Regions from separate parts of the Nonomuraea sp. NPDC048892 genome, predicted to be linked through region 1. Evidence: predicted binding sites of a transcription regulator. Region 1 holds the regulator's gene; each other region holds the start of a gene.
The links. Region 1 encodes HrcA, which represses chaperone genes, less so after heat shock. Its sites were predicted from a motif close to TTGGCACTCTCNNNNNGAGAGTGCCAA; they were not measured.
Positions count from the first base shown of each region.

Region 1 (4,263 bases):
ACGGCCGCCGCCGCGACCCCCGCCGTGGACGTACGCAGAACCGTCGGCCCCAGCAGCACCGGCGCCGCCCCGGCCGCCCCGAACCGGGCGAGCTCGTCCTCCGAGACGCCGCCCTCAGGACCCACGACCATCACGATGTCGCCGCTCGCCGGCAGCGGAACCTTCGACAGCGGCCCTGCCGCCTCCTCGTGCAGCACCAGGCCCAGGGCCGCGCCGGCGAGCAGCTGTTCGACCTGGGCCGTGGTGGCGAGGTCCGTCACCTCGGGCAGGTGGAAGCGGCGGGCCTGCTTGCCCGCCTCGCGGGCCGTGGCACGCCACCGGCCCAGCGCCTTGGCGACCTTGTCGCCCTTCCACTGCGTGATGCTGCGCGCGGCCGACCACGGGACGATCACGTCCACGCCGGCCTCGGTCATCATCTCGACCGCCAGCTCGCCCCTGTCGCCCTTGGGCAGCCCCTGGACGACGACGAGCCGGGGCCCTGGCGCCTCGACCTGGTAGCGGCGCAGCACGTCGAGCCTGAGCGCGTCCTTCAGGGTCTCGCGTACGACGCACTCGGCCACCGTGCCGGCGCCGTCGGTCAGATCGACCCGCTCACCGGCGCGCAGCCGTCGTACGGAGGCTGCGTGCCGCCCCTCGGGCCCGTCGAGCGTCAGCTCGGGGCCGTCGAGCGCGTCGGCCAGGAAGACGGGCGCCGTCACCGGCCGTTGAACGCGTCACGCAGGCGGGAGAAAAAACCCTGCTGACCCGGTGCGAACTTGCCAGGCGGGCGCTCCTCACCCCGCTGCCTGGACAGCTCGCGGAGCAGTTCTTCCTGGGCGGTGTCGAGGCGGGTCGGCGTCTCGACGTTGACGTGGATGAGCAGGTCGCCCCTGCCGGACTCGTTGAGCCGCTGCACGCCGCGGCCGTACATGGTGATGACCTGGCCGGACTGGGTGCCGGGGCGGACGTCGATCTCCTCGGAGCCGTCGAGCGTCTCCACCGCCAGCACGGTGCCGAGCGCGGCGGCCGTCATCGGGATCTGCACGGTGCAGTGGAGGTCGTCGCCGCGCCGTTCGAAGATCTCGTGGGCCCGTTCGACGATCTCCAGGAAGAGGTCTCCCGGCGGGCCGCCGCCTGGACCGACCTCACCCTCGCCGGCGAGCTGGATGTGGGTGCCGTCCTCGACGCCGGCGGGGATGCGGACCTTGATCGTACGGCGGGTGCGCACCCGGCCGTCGCCGGAGCACTCCTGGCAGGGATGGCGGATGATCGTCCCGAAGCCACCGCACTGGGGGCACGGCCGCGAGGTCATGACCTGGCCCAGGAAGGAGCGGGTGACCTGGGAGATCTCACCGCGCCCGTTGCACATGTCGCAGGTGTCGGGGTGGGTGCCCGCCGCCGCGCCGGCGCCGTGGCACACCTCGCACAGCACGGCCGTGTCGACGGCCAGCTCGCGGGTGGTGCCGAACGCCGTCTCGCGCAGGTCGAGCTCCACCCTGATGGTGGCGTTGCGACCTCTGCGGGCGCGTGAGCGCGGCCCGCGGGCGCCGGCGGCCGTGCCGAAGAAGGCGTCCATGATGTCGCTGAACGGGAAGCCCGCGCCGAACCCGCCCGCGGCGCCCGCGCCCGCTCCCGCACCGCCGAAGGGGTCGCCACCCAGGTCGTACATCTGGCGCTTGTTGGGGTCGGAGAGCACCTCGTAGGCCTGCGTGATCTCCTTGAACCGCTCCTGGGTCTCAGGATCGGGGTTCACGTCGGGGTGCAGCTCACGGGCGAGACGGCGGTAAGCCTTCTTGATCTCGTCCTGACTCGCGTCACGGCGCACCCCGAGGGTGGCGTAGTAGTCGCTGTTTGCCACTTATCGACCTCTTATGATGCAGCCAGGATCTGGCTGACGTAGCGTGCCACCGCGCGTACGGCGCCCATCGTCACGGGATAGTCCATCCTGGTCGGCCCGAGTACGCCGAGCCGGGCCAGTTGGTTGTCGCCAGAACCGTATCCGGTCGCGACGATGGATGTCCCCCGCAGGTAGGGGTTTTCCGCGCCGATGCGCACGGTGAGCGCGGACGGGGTGTCTGAGGTTGTCTCGCCGAGCAGCCGCATGAGGACCACCTGCTCCTCCAGCGCCTCCAGCACGTCACGCAGGCCGGTGGTGAAGTCGGCGCCGGCGAGGTTGGCCGCGCCGGCGAACACGATCTTCTCGTCGTGCCGCTCGACCAGCGTCTCGAGCAGGACCGACAGGACCGTGGCCACCACGGGCCGGTCTTCGAGGGGCAGCCGCTCGGGCAGGTCGGCGACCAGGTCGGGCACGCTGCTCAGGCCGCAGCCGTCGAGGCAGGAGTTGAGCACCGCGCGCAGGTGCGCGATGCGGGCGTCCTCCACCACCTCGGGCAGCTCGACCACGCGCTGCTCGACGCGGCCGGTGTTGGTGATCAGCACGAGCATGACCCGCCGGTCGCTCAGCGGGACCAGCTCGACGTGTCTGACCGTCGAACGGGTCAGCGTCGGATATTGCACGACCGCGACCTGCCGGGTCAGCTGCGCGAGCAGCCGGACCGTGCGGGTGACCACGTCGTCGAGGTCGACCGCGCCGGCCAGGAACGTCTCGATGGCTCTGCGCTCGGCCCCGGACAGCGGCTTCACCTGCGAGAGCCGGTCGACGAACAGGCGGTAGCCCTTGTCCGTCGGCACGCGGCCCGCGCTGGTGTGCGGCTGGGTGATGTAGCCCTCCTCCTCCAGCGCGGCCATGTCGTTTCTGACCGTCGCGGGGGAGACCTTCAGGTTGTGGCGCTCGGCGAGCGCTTTGGAGCCCACCGGTTCGTTGGTGGACACGTAGTCTTCGACAATGGCTCTGAGCACAGCCAGCTTACGTTCGTCGAGCACGTGCTCACCTCCTGCCTCTGTCTCTGTCAGGAACGCGGTGTCTAGCACTCTGTGTTCCCGAGTGCCAAGTGTACGGCTCTCGCCCACAAGGTGCGATAACAGCGGGTCCCATCCTGCTGCTGGCGTGGTGTGAGCGACAGGCCTCAGACTGGCGAACATGACCGACGATTCTCAGCCCCCGCCGTACGGCCCCCCGTCTGAGCAGGGGCCTCACCACGGTCAGCCGCAACCTCCTCAGTACGGGCCGCCTTCCGGGCCGCAGCCCGGCCCTGGCCCCGATCAACCTTACGGACAGTCACCGTACGGACAGCCACCGTACGGGCAACCGCCTTACGGGCCGCCGCCGCAGGGACAGCAGCCCCCGTACGGACAGCCTCCGCCCTACGGGCAGCAGCCGCAGTACGGTGAGCCCACCCAGTTCGGCCCGCCACCTCAGTACGGACAATACGGCCAACAGGCCCAATTTCCACCACGAATCGACTCCAAAGCCATAAAGCCCAGCCTGTGGTGGCTCGCCGCCGCCTGGGGCGTGTTCCTGGTGTGCGTGGTGGCGGGTGTGGCCCTGTTCGGCGGCGGCCTGGTGAGCAGCGTGGCGGACATGGCGCCGACGAAGACGTTCGCGCCCGGCGAGAGCATCACGGTGTCGGTCGATCCGGCCGACAAACCGGCCGTCTACGTCGCCAGCGACGCCCGTATCTCCTACGACTGCGCCATCTCCGGCGGCCCCGGTCAGGCCAGGCTCGCCAAGGTCCCCGGAAACCAGAGCGTCACCTGGGACAACACCGTCTGGCAGGAGATCCTCGTGATCAACGCGCCGGCCAAGGGCGACTACCAGCTCACCTGCACCAACCAGGAGCAGGCCACCGTCCGCTACGGCGTGGGCCGCGACGTCCTGTCCAGCCTGGGCGGCGTCACCGGTGGGCTGGCGGGGCTGTTCCTGCTGCCCGGCGCGGGCCTGCTGGCCGCCGTCGCCGGCACGGTCGTCGTCCTGGTACGCCGGAGTGGCGCCCGCAAGCGCCTTGCGGTCAGCGGGTGATTTGCTACGGTCCCCGTGTGTACGAGGGCGATGTTCTGGCGGGAAACTGGCGTCGGCCGGGCAAGGGGAAGATCCCCAAGGTGCCCGCCGAGATCGATCTGGTCGTCGAGGACGCCGACAGCGGCTTCTGCGGCGCCGTGGTGGCCTGCGACAAGGAGGCCGTCACGATCGAAGACCGGTTCGGCAAGCGCCGCCTGTTCCCGCTGGCGCCCGCCGCCTTCCTGCTGGAGGGCAAGCCCGTGACCTTGGTACGTCCCGCCGCCGCCCCCGCCGCGCCCCGGCGCAGCGCCTCGGGCTCCGTCGCCGTGGAAGGGCTGCGGGCCAGGGTCGCCAGGCAGAGCCGGATCTACGTGGAAGGCGTCCAC
Region 1 is NZ_JBEZFZ010000004.1:371,532-375,794, reverse strand. It holds gene AB0C28_RS15470 (16S rRNA (uracil(1498)-N(3))-methyltransferase) at 1-698, opposite strand, end outside; gene dnaJ (molecular chaperone DnaJ) at 695-1,837, opposite strand; gene hrcA (heat-inducible transcriptional repressor HrcA) at 1,849-2,862, opposite strand; gene AB0C28_RS15455 (hypothetical protein) at 3,158-3,316, opposite strand; gene AB0C28_RS15450 (hypothetical protein) at 3,410-3,898, shown strand; gene AB0C28_RS15445 (DUF3097 domain-containing protein) at 3,916-4,263, shown strand, end outside.

Region 2 (4,263 bases), on a different contig from region 1:
CGGCCCGGTCGAGGCGGGCGTCCACGCCGCTGAGGCGGGCCGTCAGGCGCTGCTCGCTCTCGCCGAGCTGCACCGCGAGGTGCTGGTCGGTCTCGTCGAGCCTGGTGGTCAGGCGCTGCTCGACGCCGGTCAGGCGACCGGTGAGCTGCTCGTCGGCCTCCTTGAGCCGGCTGACAAGGCGTTCGTCGGCCTCCAGGAGCGCCGTGGCCAGGCGCTGGTCGGTCTCGTCGAGCCGGACCGCGAGGCGCTGGTCGGTCTGCTCCAGCCGGGTCGTGAGCCGCTGGTCGGCCTCGTCGAGCCGGGCGCTGACGCGCTGCTCGCTCGCCTCGACCTGACCGGTGAGCTGGTCGGTGGTGCTCCGCAGTTGCTCGGTGACGTTTTCCGACAGGTCGCTCATCGCGACCTCGACCCGGTCGGTACGGGTGGTCAGATCGGACATCGACTTGTCGAGCCGGGTGAAGCGGCTGGCCGCGGCCTCCATGCTGGAGTTGAGGGTGGCCAGCTTGGCGGAGAAGTCGGACATGCCCTTGGTGATGCCGTCGGTGGTGTCGAGCACCGACTGCAGCTTGCCGAGGGCTTCGTCCACGCTCTCGCCCACGGTGCCGAGGTCGGCCCACAGGCTGGGCAACTCGGAGACGGGGGCCACCCTGGCGTCCACGTCGCCGACCCTCGCGTCCACCTCGCCCACCCTGGCGCCCACGGCGTCCACGTGGTCGCGTACGGCCTCGACGTGCTGCGCCAGGCCCTCCGCCCACATCGGCGGCTTGGCGGAGATCTCGTCCAGCCGCCCGCTCACCGACTCCAGCGTGCCGCTGAGCCCGCCCAGCTCGCGCTCGCGCACCTCGCGCAGCAGCCACTCCATGCCTTCGAGCCGCTGGCGGATCTCGTCGAGCACGGCGCCCTGCGTGCGCTGCTCGTAGACGTGGTCCTGGGCGGCACGCGCGAGCAGGTCGCGCATCCTCTTGGGTACGGCGTCATGCGCGCCCGTCTGAAGCAGGGTGGTGTGGTTGGAATGGTCCACCGAAAGCTCCTTCGCTCGCCGACGGTCTGCCGCGCAGCGGTGGGGTTGGTCCGGTTCATCTGAAAGAGCGAGAACGCGGGTGACCGCATTAAGGGGGAGAACTCCCGCCCGCCAACCTTAGCCTTTCGATCATGGTCCGTCAGGGCCGAAGTGAAAGATCGCCGTTAACGCGCGGATGACCGAGTTTGGAGGTTCAGGCAGGTGAGAGGGGTTTGCAGAGAAGAACCGATGGTTTGTCGAGAATGCGGGTCAAGATGACGACGGCCGAGTTGTCGCCTTTGAGGCGCAGGTCGGCGCGGAGGCGTTCGATGTCGACCGCGGAGCCCCGCTTTTTGATGGTGGCATTGCCGATTTGTCGCTCGCGGAGAAGCGCGCGGAGTTTTTTCAGAGAGAACGGGAGAATGTCCTCTATTTCGTATCTGGTGGCCCATGGGGTGTCCACCGGGTCGTCCGCGGTGATGTAGGCGATCAGCGGGTCGAGCAGCCTGCCGCCGACCAGCTCGGCCACTTCGGCGACGAGATGGGCGCGGACGGCGGCGCCGTCCGGCTCGTACACGTACCGGCCGGCGGGGCCGACCGGCGCGGGGGTGGCGGTGACGCCGGCGGCCGTGAGGGAGTGGCCGCCGGGCAGCAGCGTGGCGCGCCGGCCGCCGCCCTGGCCGGTCCAGATCGTGGCTTCCTTGACCTCGCCCTTGTACGAGACCCACTCCGTCTGCGCGCCTTCGGGGATGAACTCGTACGGGATGCCGGGCGCGACCTTGACGCAGGCCAGGCCAGCGCGGGAGATCAGGTCGAGCACCACGGGCCACGGCGGGGAGTAGGCCATGGGGTCGAACGTCCTGCCCCTGCCGGTCCGCCTGGCCGGATCGGCGAACAGCACGTCGTACTCCTCCGGCCTGATCTGCGCCGCGTCGCCCACGCGTACCGTCACCCGGTCGTCCACGCCGAGCGCGCGGGCGTTGGCCGCGGCCACGGCGACGGTCAGCGGGTCGGTGTCCACGGCGGTCACGGCGCAGCCGGCGCGGGCCAGCGCGAGCAGGTCACCGCCGATGCCGCAACAGGCGTCCACGACTTGGAGCGCCTTCCCGGCCGCCGGTGCGGTCGCCGATCCAGGCTCCGGCCCGGTCGGCGCTTCGAATGTGTGTCCGGCCATCGCCGGCAGGCGGCGGGCGCGGTGCTCGGCGACCTCAGCCCTGGTGGACTGCTCCAGGCCGTGCGGCGTGAAATACATCACCGCCGCGTCCTCGCCGAACTTGGCCTTCGCCCGTTCCCTGAGCCCCGCCTGGGTGAGCGCGGCGGAGGTGAGGGCGGCGTCGTACGTCCTGCGCAGCGCGGTGGCGGCGGCGACCGGATCGGCGCCGGCGAGCTCACCGGCCCGCGCCAGGGCCTCCTGGCCGCGCGGGGTCAGCAGCTCGGTGAAGGCGTCGAGGTCCACGTCGTCCGACGTTAGCGCCACGGCGTACCCGGATCGTCCCGCAGACGGGGGGAGATGGGAGTATTTGTCCACGTAGCGGCCTTGGCGAGGCCCGGGCTTTGACGCCTGATCGCTCAGAGCAGACGCGTTCGTGTTGACTGTCAAGCCCCTCTTGCATATGTTTCGTGTTGGCACTCTCCCCTTGAGAGTGCCAACGTGCGACGAGGCAGGTCTGACACCCGCGACGGCAGGCCCCGCTGGTCGCCTCTTCTGATCATTCAAATCTGAAGGGGAGGTCCGATCGTGACGACCGCCACCAAGGTTCCCGTTAAGCCGCTCGGCGACCGCATTGTGGTTCAGCCGCTTGAGGCCGAGCAGACCACCGCTTCCGGCCTGGTCATCCCTGACACCGCCAAGGAGAAGCCGCAGGAGGGCAAGGTCCTCGCGGTGGGCCCGGGCAACTGGGACGAGGACGGCGACAAGCGGATTCCGCTCGACGTCTCCGAGGGCGACATCGTCCTCTACAGCAAGTACGGCGGCACCGAGGTCAAGTACGGCGGCGAGGAGTACCTCGTGCTCTCCGCCCGCGATGTTCTCGCGATCATCGAGAAGTAGCCGGATGTGTCGAGCCCCGGGCGCTCTTGAGGGCGGCCGGGGCTTTCGACGCTAGGAGAGGACTTTCAGTTATGGCGAAGATCCTGGAGTTCAACGAGGACGCCCGCCGTGCGCTCGAGCGCGGTGTGAACGCCCTCGCGGACGCCGTGAAGGTAACCCTCGGCCCGCGTGGCCGCAACGTCGTCATCGACAAGAAGTTCGGTGCGCCGACGATCACGAACGACGGTGTGACCATCGCTCGTGAGATCGAGCTGGAGGAGCGCTACGAAAACCTCGGCGCCCAGCTCGCCAAGGAAGTGGCCACCAAGACCAACGACATCGCGGGCGACGGCACCACCACCGCGACCGTCCTGGCCCAGGCCATGGTCCGCGAGGGCCTGCGCAACGTGGCCGCCGGCGCCTCGCCGCTGTCGCTCAAGCGCGGCATCGACAAGGCCGCCAAGGAGATCAGCGACAAGCTGCTCGCCAGCGCCCGTGAGGTCGGCGACAAGAAGGAGATCGCCAATGTCGCGACGATCTCCGCGCAGGACGCCAAGATCGGCGAGCTGATCGCCGAGGCGTTCGACAAGGTGGGCAAGGACGGTGTCCTCACCGTCGAAGAGTCCAACGCCATGGGCATGGAGCTCGAGTTCACCGAGGGCATGCAGTTCGACAAGGGCTACCTGTCGGCCTACATGGTGACCGACCCCGAGCGGATGGAAGCCGTCCTCGAAGACGCCTACATCCTGCTCACCCAGGGCAAGATCGCCTCCATCGCGGACTTCCTGCCGCTGCTGGAGAAGATCGCCCAGACCAAGAAGCCGCTGCTCGTGGTCGCCGAGGACGTCGAGGGCGAAGCCCTGGCCGTCCTGGTCACCAACAAGATCCGCGGCACCTTCACCTCCGTGGCCGTCAAGGCCCCGGGCTTCGGTGACCGCCGCAAGGCGATGCTGCAGGACATGGCCATCCTCACCGGCGGCCAGGTCGTCAGCGAAGAGGTCGGCCTCAAGCTGGAGCACGTCGGTCTCGAGGTGCTCGGCACGGCCCGCCGCGTCGTCGTCACCAAGGACGCCACGACCATCGTCGACGGCGCCGGTGACGCGCAGGCCATCGAGGACCGCGTCAAGGAGATCAAGATTGCCATCGAGCAGTCCGACTCCGACTGGGACCGCGAGAAGCTGCAGGAGCGCCTGGCCAAGCTCGCCGGCGGTGTGTGCGTGCTGCGCGTCGGCGC
Region 2 is NZ_JBEZFZ010000024.1:106,129-110,391, forward strand. It holds gene AB0C28_RS44700 (hypothetical protein) at 1-1,021, opposite strand, end outside; gene AB0C28_RS44705 (class I SAM-dependent methyltransferase) at 1,215-2,456, opposite strand; gene groES (co-chaperone GroES) at 2,736-3,050, shown strand; gene groL (chaperonin GroEL) at 3,122-4,263, shown strand, end outside.
Region 2: a site for HrcA is predicted at 2,624-2,650, ahead of groES (co-chaperone GroES). Genes of this name have one in related genera too.

Region 3 (4,263 bases), on a different contig from region 1:
GCCGCCTCCCGTCAGGCACGGAGGGGCCCGCCACTGGCCGCGTCCGCCCGTGTCAGGTGGGGAAGGGGCCCGCCGCCCCTGAACCGGTTGTCGTCAGGCACAGAGGGGGCCACCTCTGAACCGGCCGGCTCGGGGTCAGGGGCGGAAGGGTCCCGCTACCTCGAACGTGTGGCCCTCCGTGCGGCCGCGCCTGGCCGAGAAGTAGAGCCGTTCGCCGCCGGGTGAGAAGGCCAGCCCGGTCAGCTCGGCCCCGTCGTAGCCCTCCAGCCGCAGGAACGGGGTCACCGCGCGGTCGGGCGCGATGACGTCGATCTCCGCGCGCTCCCTGGCGACGTAGAGGTCTCCTGACGGGGCGGCGGTGATGGCCCGCACGCCTTCGCAGAGCCGGTCGAGCGACGAGGTCTGGGCGTCGTAGGCCCACAGCCCGGTGTCGCCCTTGGTGGTGAAGTAGCAGACCCCGCCCGCGTAGTGGCAGCCGTCGCCGCCGTCGAAGTGGCGGGCGTCGTCGACCTGGTGGCGGGCCTCCTTGAGCAGGGCCGCCGGCGACGGCACCGCCTGCCAGCGGCCGGAGCCGCACAGGACCTCCAGCGTGCCCTCGGTCAGGTCACCCCAGTCACCCGGCCGGAACCGGTAGAAGCAGCCGTCGGGCTCGTCCTCGGTCATGTAGATGACGCGCCGCTCTGGGTCGCAGGCGGCGGCCTCGTGCTTGAAGCGGCCCATGGACAGGCGGGGACGCGCGGCCCGCGCGCCGTAGGGGTCGCATTCGAACACACGGCCCCGGTGGCCGAGCTCGCACGACAGCCAGGTGTGCCACGGCGTCGCGCCGCCCGCGCAGTTGAGATCGGTGCCCGACAGGATGCGGTAGGCGTCGGCGACACTGCCGTCGGCGCGGAAGCGCAGCGCGGAGGCGCCGCCGAGCAGGGGCAACTCGGAGTTGGACACGTAGATCCAGCCGGCTCCGTCGGGGAAACAGGCGCCGCCGTCGGGCGCCGCGTGCCACGTCAGGCCGGCGACCTTGTCGCCCGAGCGGGCCACGACCCTGCCGGTGAACCCCGGGGGCAGCGCGAGGCCGCCGGGTCCGGTCAGGCCGAGCGGTCCGTACGGGCTGATGCCGCCCGCCAAGAGCGGGCCCGTGCGGAGGAGAGTCTTGCGGGACATCGTTGGGCCTCCCTCTAGGTGCCACGCTAGTCGACCGCACCGACATGAATGGCAGGGACTCGCGAGTTCAAACTCTGCGCAAACCCCGAAGCCCGCCCCGGCATGCGAAACCCAGCACCGACCTCCGACGGCCGGACACCCGAAACCCAGCACAGGCCTGCGGCTGCCGGACCTGCGAAAGCCCGGGCTCGCGAGCCCGGGCTCTCCGCCCCGCATCAGAGCTGGGCCTGCAACCCCGTATCAGCGCTGGGCCTGGAACATCCAGTGCTGCTTGTCCAGTTCCTGCGTCACCGCGATCAGCAGATCCTGGCTGACCGGATCGGCCTCCTCGGTGGCCCGGATGCGCTCGTACATGCGCTTGCTGATGCCGTCCAGGATGTCCGTCATCGTCGCCGCCACCTTGCCGTCCTCGATCCAGCCGCTCTCCGGCTGAGGCAGCTTCGTGGAACGGGAGACCGTGGCGGAGCGGCCGTCCGGGCTGATCCCGAGGGCGACGGCGCGTTCGGCGATGGTGTCCATGTGGGTTCTGGCCAGCTGGGTGACCTCGTCGAGCTGAAGGTGGAGTGCGCGGAAGTGGGAACCGACGAGGTTCCAGTGCGCCTGCTTGGCGACCAGGGACAGATCGATCAGATCCACCAGGGCGCCTTGAAGGGCTTCCGCGACGGTGTTCTTTGCATCGCCCGAAAGTGGGCCGGTGATCGTAGCCATGCTGTTTCTCCTCCCCGAGGGGTGAGCTTTACACCTGGATCAACCTCCTTCAGGGGGTGGTTCTTCCCACATTCTGCTAGTTGACAGTGTAATAGTGACAGTGTCAGTGTGGTCGTATGAGCGACACCTGGACGATCGGCGAGCTGGCCGAGCACGCGGCGCGCGCCCTGCGCGACAGCGCGCCGCCTCCTGCCAACGGCCGGGTCCGCGACGTGCCCGGGGAGCGGCTGATCAGGTGGTACACGACCATCGGCCTGGTCGACCCGCCCCTGACCCGACGCGGCCGGATCGCCCGCTACGGGCGACGGCACCTGCTCCAGTTGGTGGCGGTGAAACGGCTACAGGCAGCCGGCCGGTCGATCGCCGAGATCCAGGTGGCCCTGGCGGGGGCAACGGACCACATGCTGGAGTCAGCGGCCCACCTCGGCCCCACTCCGGCCCCCATGCCCGGCGCCCTCCCCGACAGCAACACCCACCACGCCGCCGCCCACCGCCTCGACAGCACCCTCCGAGACAACGCCTCCCCAGACAACGCCTCCCCCGGCAGCGCGCCCTCGGACAGCGCATCCCTGGACGGCACGTCCTCTGATGGCACCGCCCCGGGCAACGCACCCCCGGGCTACGCACCCCTGGACAGCGCCCCGCAGGACGGCGCATCCTCGGACAGCGCCTCCCCGGGTGGCACGCCCTTGGGCAGCGCCTCCCCGGACGGCGTCCTCCAGGACGGCGCATCCCTGGGTGGCGCATCCCTGGGTGGCGCATCCCTGGGTGGCGCATCCCTTGAGGACGGGCCCGTGGAAGGAGGCCCGGCCGACGGCGAAGGCGGTAGGCGGGCGACGCGCGGGCGGTTCTGGGCCGAGCGGCCGGACACGGCTAGCGGGCCGGACGCGCCAAAGGCTGCCGGTGCGGCAAAGGCTGCGGGCGCGTCGGACGGGAAGGCGGCAGCGGCGCGGCGGCGGGGCAGAGCCGGTGGTGGGGTGGTTACGGGGGTCAGGCTGGGTGACGGGGTGCGGCTCGTGCTGGACGCGGGGCGGGTCCCGTCGGAGGAGGACGTTCAGGCGGTGCTGGCGGCGGCGGGACCGCTGCTCGCGGTGCTCGAAGAGAGGGAGCTGATATGAAGATCACTTCGCTGGAGCCCGCGCGGTGCCTGCCGGTGCCGGACGCCGGGTTCGGCGCGCTGCTGACCGAGCGTGGCAACCTGCCGCTGGAGAGCGTGGACGTGGCCGCGGACATCTCGGGACTCATCGCCGGGGTCGAGGTCACGCAGGGGTTCAGGAACCCGTTCGACGTCACCTTGGAGGCCACGTACGTCTTCCCGCTGCCCGACCGCGCGGCCGTCACCGCGTTCCGGATGGAGGCCGACGACCGGGTGGTCGAGGGCGTGCTCAAGGAGCGTGGCCAGGCCAGGGCCGACTACGACCAGGCGCTGCGCGAGGGCAGGCGGGCGGCCATCGCCGAGGAGGAGCGGCCCGACGTGTTCACGATCAGGGTGGGCAACATCCTGCCCGGCGAGCGCGTCAGGGTCACGCTGTCGATGAGCCAGCCGCTGCCGTACGAGGACGGCGCGGCCACGTTCAGGTTCCCGCTGGTCGTGGCGCCGCGCTACATCCCCGGCAGGCCGATCGACGGGCCGCCGGCCGGTGACGGCACGGCGCCCGACACCGGCGCGGTCCCCGACGCCTCCAGGATCAGCCCTCCCGTGCTGCTGCCCGGCTTCCCCGACCCGGTGCGGCTGTCGCTGACCGCGCGCGTGGACGCCGCCGGTCTGGAGCTGCGCGAGCTGGCCTCCAGCCTGCACGTCGTGGAGGAGGAGACCGGCGGGCCCGATCAGGCGACCCGTACCGTACGCGTGCGTCCCGGTGAGCGGCTCGACCGTGACTTCGTGCTGCGGCTGTCGTTCGACGCCTCCACGGCGTTGCAGCTCGACGGCCGGGGCACGTTCGCGCTCACCGTGCTCCCGCCGCCGCTGGAGGCTCCGCGCACCCCACGCGACCTGGTGCTGCTGCTCGACCGGTCCGGCAGCATGGGCGGCTGGAAGATGGTGTGCGCCCGGCGGGCCGCCGCGCGCATCGTCGACACGCTGACGCCGCAGGACCGGTTCGCGGTGCTGACCTTCGACTCCGTGGTGGAGCAGGCGTTCGAGGGGATGGCGCAGGCGTCCGACCGCAACCGCTACCGCGCGGTCGAGCACCTGTCCCGGGTGGACGCGCGCGGCGGCACCGAGCTGCTGGAGCCGCTGCGTCAGGCCATCGCCCTGCTGGACGGCGAGAGCGGGCGCGAACGCGTCGTGGTGCTGGTCACCGACGGCCAGGTGGGCAACGAGGACCAGATCCTGGAGCAGGCGGGCGGCGCGCTGTCGGCCATGCGCGTGCACACGGTCGGCATCGACAGGGCCGT
Region 3 is NZ_JBEZFZ010000007.1:323,777-328,039, reverse strand. It holds gene AB0C28_RS25575 (alkaline phosphatase PhoX) at 136-1,158, opposite strand; gene AB0C28_RS25570 (DNA starvation/stationary phase protection protein) at 1,399-1,866, opposite strand; gene AB0C28_RS25565 (MerR family transcriptional regulator) at 1,983-2,984, shown strand; gene AB0C28_RS25560 (VIT domain-containing protein) at 2,981-4,263, shown strand, end outside.
Region 3: a site for HrcA is predicted at 1,947-1,973, ahead of AB0C28_RS25570 (DNA starvation/stationary phase protection protein). Genes of this name have one in related genera too.

Region 4 (4,263 bases), on a different contig from region 1:
AGATCGGCCCCTGCAGCTCACGCAGCAGGGGGATGTCGTTCAGCGACAGGGCGCTCCGCTCGGCGAAGGCCGGGGCGGCCGGGGCGGTGGTGGCGGCGACGAGAGCCAGGGCGGCGACGCCGAAAATGCGCTTGCTGCGGGAAAGCATCCTCTTACTCCTTTGTACAGGTGGTGTGGTGGCACCACCCTTCCTCACTTGGAGTAGCCGAGCAATTGTGAAACGTAATGGCAGTCAAACAAAACAAGAGCGGCCCGGAAAAGCCCGGACCGCTCTTCGTTCTTACGACGAGAAAAGACCTAGAAGTCCATGTCGCCGCCGCCGGGCATGCCGGCCGGCGCAGCGGGGGTCTTCTCGGGCTTCTCGGCGATGACGGCCTCGGTGGTGAGGAAGAGCGCCGCGATGGAAGCGGCGTTCTGCAGCGCGGAGCGCGTCACCTTGGCCGGGTCGAGGATGCCCACCTCGAACATGTTGACGTATTCGCCGGTCGCGGCGTTGAGGCCCTCACCCGGGGTGAGGTTGCGCACGCGCTCGACCACGACGCCGCCCTCAAGGCCGGCGTTGACCGCGATCTGCTTGAGCGGCTCCTCCAGCGCCTTCTTGACGATGGCGGCACCGGTGGCCTCGTCGCCCGTCAGCTCCAGCTTGTCGAACGCCTTGGCGCCGGCCTGCAGCAGGGCCACGCCACCACCGGGGACGATGCCCTCCTCGACGGCCGCCTTGGCGTTGCGCACGGCGTCCTCGATGCGGTGCTTGCGCTCCTTGAGCTCGACCTCGGTCGCGGCGCCGGCCTTGATCACGGCCACGCCGCCGGCCAGCTTGGCCAGGCGCTCCTGCAGCTTCTCGCGGTCGTAGTCGGAGTCGGTGCGCTCGATCTCGGCGCGGATCTCGTTGACCCGGCCCGCGATCTGCTCGGCGTCACCGGCACCGTCGACGATCGTGGTCTCGTCCTTGGTGACGACCACCTTGCGGGCGCGGCCCAGCAGGTCGAGGGTGGCGGTCTCGAGCTTGAGGCCGACCTCCTCGGCGACGACCTGACCGCCGGTCAGGATCGCGATGTCGTTGAGCATGGCCTTACGGCGGTCACCGAAGCCCGGGGCCTTGACCGCGACCGAGCGGAACAGGCCTCGGATCTTGTTGACGACCAGGGTGGCCAGGGCCTCGCCCTCGACGTCCTCGGCGATGATCAGCAGCGGCTTGCCGGACTGCACGACCTTGTCGAGCAGCGGCAGCAGGTCCTTGTTGGCCGAGACCTTGCTGTTGACGATCAGGATGTACGGGTCTTCGAGCACGGCCTCCATGCGGTCGGAGTCGGTCACGAAGTACATCGACGTCATGCCCTTGTCGAAGCGCATGCCCTCGGTGAGCTCGAGCTCAAGGCCGAAGGTGTTGCTCTCCTCGACGGTGATGACGCCTTCCTTGCCGACCTTGTCCATCGCCTCGGCGATGAGCGAGCCGATCTCGGGGTCGGCGGCGGAGATGGAGGCGGTGGAGGCGATCTGCTCCTTGGTCTCCACGTCCTTGGCCAGCTTGGAGAGCTCCTCGCTGACGCGCTCGACGGCCGCCTCGATGCCCTTCTTCAGGGCCATCGGGTTGGCGCCGGCGGCGACATTGCGCAGACCCTCGCGCACCAGCGCCTGGGCGAGCACGGTGGCGGTGGTGGTGCCGTCACCCGCGACGTCGTCGGTCTTCTTGGCGACTTCCTTGACCAGCTCGGCGCCGATCTTCTCCCAAGGGTCCTCGAGCTCGATCTCCTTGGCGATGGACACACCGTCGTTGGTGATCGTGGGAGCGCCCCACTTCTTCTCCAGCACGACGTTGCGGCCCTTGGGACCCAAAGTCACCTTGACGGCGTCGGCGAGCTGGTTCATACCGCGCTCGAGACCGCGCCGGGCGTCCTCGTCAAACGCGATCATCTTGGCTGCCATAAGGCTAGACCTCCCAGATACAGGGTGGCTTGTCGTGGACCGAGCCGACGCCCGCGACGGCATGGGCCCGCATCTCCGTTCGGCAGACCCCATCGTCTCGATCCGATGTTGGCACTCTGCTGCACAGAGTGCCAACGAACTGTTTAGCACTCTACCCTGCCGAGTGCAAGCGAACGCACCCGCGCCGGATGTTCCTCCCCAGGTCAGAAGTCAGTACGGCGAGCCGCCCGAAGCAGCTCGCCGCACGCGAGTCGACGATTGAGAGGTGACGGTTCGCACGGACTGCGCTGCCGTGCGAGCCCGCCCGGTGCATACCAGTTGACGTGACCTCAGACCGTGCGGACGGACTCCGCCTGCGGCCCCTTCTGGCCCTGCGTGATCTCGAACTCGACGCGCTGACCCTGTTCGAGAGAGCGGTACCCGTCCATCATGATCGCTGAGTAATGGACGAATACATCCTTACCACCGTCTACCGCGATGAAGCCGTAGCCCTTGTCCGCGTTGAACCACTTGACGGTGCCCTGCGCCACTTCCGACTCCTCTTACTGGTCTCTCAGATCTCGCCCATTCCTCCGCGAGGCCTGTAATCGCCTGACATAACTGAAAATCATGCAGACGATCGCCCTCGACCATACCTGTGGCACGGGGTTTGGCAACAGAGTCAATCTGCAAACCAGGTATTTCTTCGCAGCGAAGCTCGTACAACGGTGAATTAGCCCTGGAAAAGCAGAAGGCGCCCACAAGGGGCGCCTTCCACGATCGGGGATGCCGCGGCACTCAGCCGCCGGCGACCGCGGGGATGATGGAGATCTGCGTGCCCTCTGGGGCGGGAGTGTCGAGACCCTGGGCGAAACGGACGTCCTCTTCCCCAACATAAACGTTGACGAAACGTCGAATCTTGCCCGATTCATCCAGAATTCTCGCGCCGATGCCCGGGTAGTCGGAGTCCAGCTTGGCGAGCACGTCACGAAGAGTCGCGCCTTCGCCACTCACTTCGGCGTTGCCCCCGGTGTACGTGCGCAGAATGGTGGGAATCCGCACAGAAACGCTCATGGTAAATGTCGCCTTTCCTGGTTGTCAGACAGTCGCGCGGAACGCGTCGAGGGAGGGCCGGATCACGGCCGTGGGCGCGGCGTCGTCGCTGATGGCGTCGAGCGTCTTGAGCCCGTCGCCGGTGTTCAGCACCACGGTCTCGGCCTCGGGGTCGAGCCTGCCGCTCTCGGCCAGCTTCTTCAGCACGCCGACGGTCACCCCGCCCGCGGTCTCGGCGAAGACTCCCTCGGTCGAGGCGAGCAGCTTGATGGCGGCCACGATCTCGGCGTCCGTGACGTCCTCGACGCCCCCTCCGGTGCGTCGTGCGATGTCCAGCACGTAGGGACCGTCGGCCGGGTTGCCGATGGCCAGTGACTTGGCGATGGTGTCGGGCTTGACCGGCTGGACGACGTCGTGACCGGCCTTGTACGCGGCCGACACCGGCGAGCAGCCTTCGGCCTGTGCCCCGAAGATCTTGTAGGGCGTGTCCTCGACCAGCCCCAGCTGGATCAGCTCCTTGAAGCCCTTGTCGATCTTGGTGAGCTGGGAGCCGGAGGCGATGGGGATGACGATCTGCTCGGGCAGCCGCCAGCCGAGCTGCTCGGCGATCTCGTACGCGAGCGTCTTGGAGCCCTCGGCGTAGTAGGGCCGCAGGTTGACGTTGACGAAGCCCCACTTGTCGCCCATGGGGTCGCCGATCAGCTCGGAGCAGAACCGGTTGACCTCGTCGTAGCTGCCGTCGATCGCGATCAGCCGACCACCGAACACGCGGGCCATGGCGATCTTCGCGGCTTCGAGGTCGGACGGGATGAACACGCACGCGTCGAGCCCGGCCCGCGCCGCGGCGGCGGTGACCGCGCCCGCGAGGTTGCCCGTGGAGGAGCAGGAGAGCGTGTGGAAGCCGAAGTTGCGCGCCGCCTCGACGGCCATGGCGACCACGCGGTCCTTGAAGGAGTGGGTGGGGTTTCCCGAGTCGTCCTTCACGTACAGGGATTTGAGGCCCAGTGACTTGCCGAGGTTTCCGGCCTTGACCAATTTGGTCCAGCCCGGGTTCATATTCGGCTTTTCGGTCACGTCAGCCGGGACGGGGAGAAGCGCGCGGTAACGCCAGATGTTGGCCGGGCCGGACTCGATGTCCGCCCGGGTCACCGTGCCGAAGTCGTAGGCCGCCTCAAGCGGCCCGAAACACTCCAGACAGGCGAAGCTCGGACCCAGGGGGTAACGCGCGCCGCACTCGCGGCAGGACAGACCGACAGCAGGACCAAAGTCGAGCGACATGAAGCGAGGCCTTCCCTCATCTTCGCC
Region 4 is NZ_JBEZFZ010000015.1:40,304-44,566, reverse strand. It holds gene AB0C28_RS36815 (hypothetical protein) at 1-148, opposite strand, end outside; gene groL (chaperonin GroEL) at 298-1,926, opposite strand; gene AB0C28_RS36805 (cold-shock protein) at 2,256-2,456, opposite strand; gene AB0C28_RS36800 (MoaD/ThiS family protein) at 2,704-2,979, opposite strand; gene thrC (threonine synthase) at 3,004-4,236, opposite strand; SAM riboswitch class I at 4,250-4,263, opposite strand, start outside.
Region 4: a site for HrcA is predicted at 2,035-2,061, ahead of groL (chaperonin GroEL). Genes of this name have one in related genera too.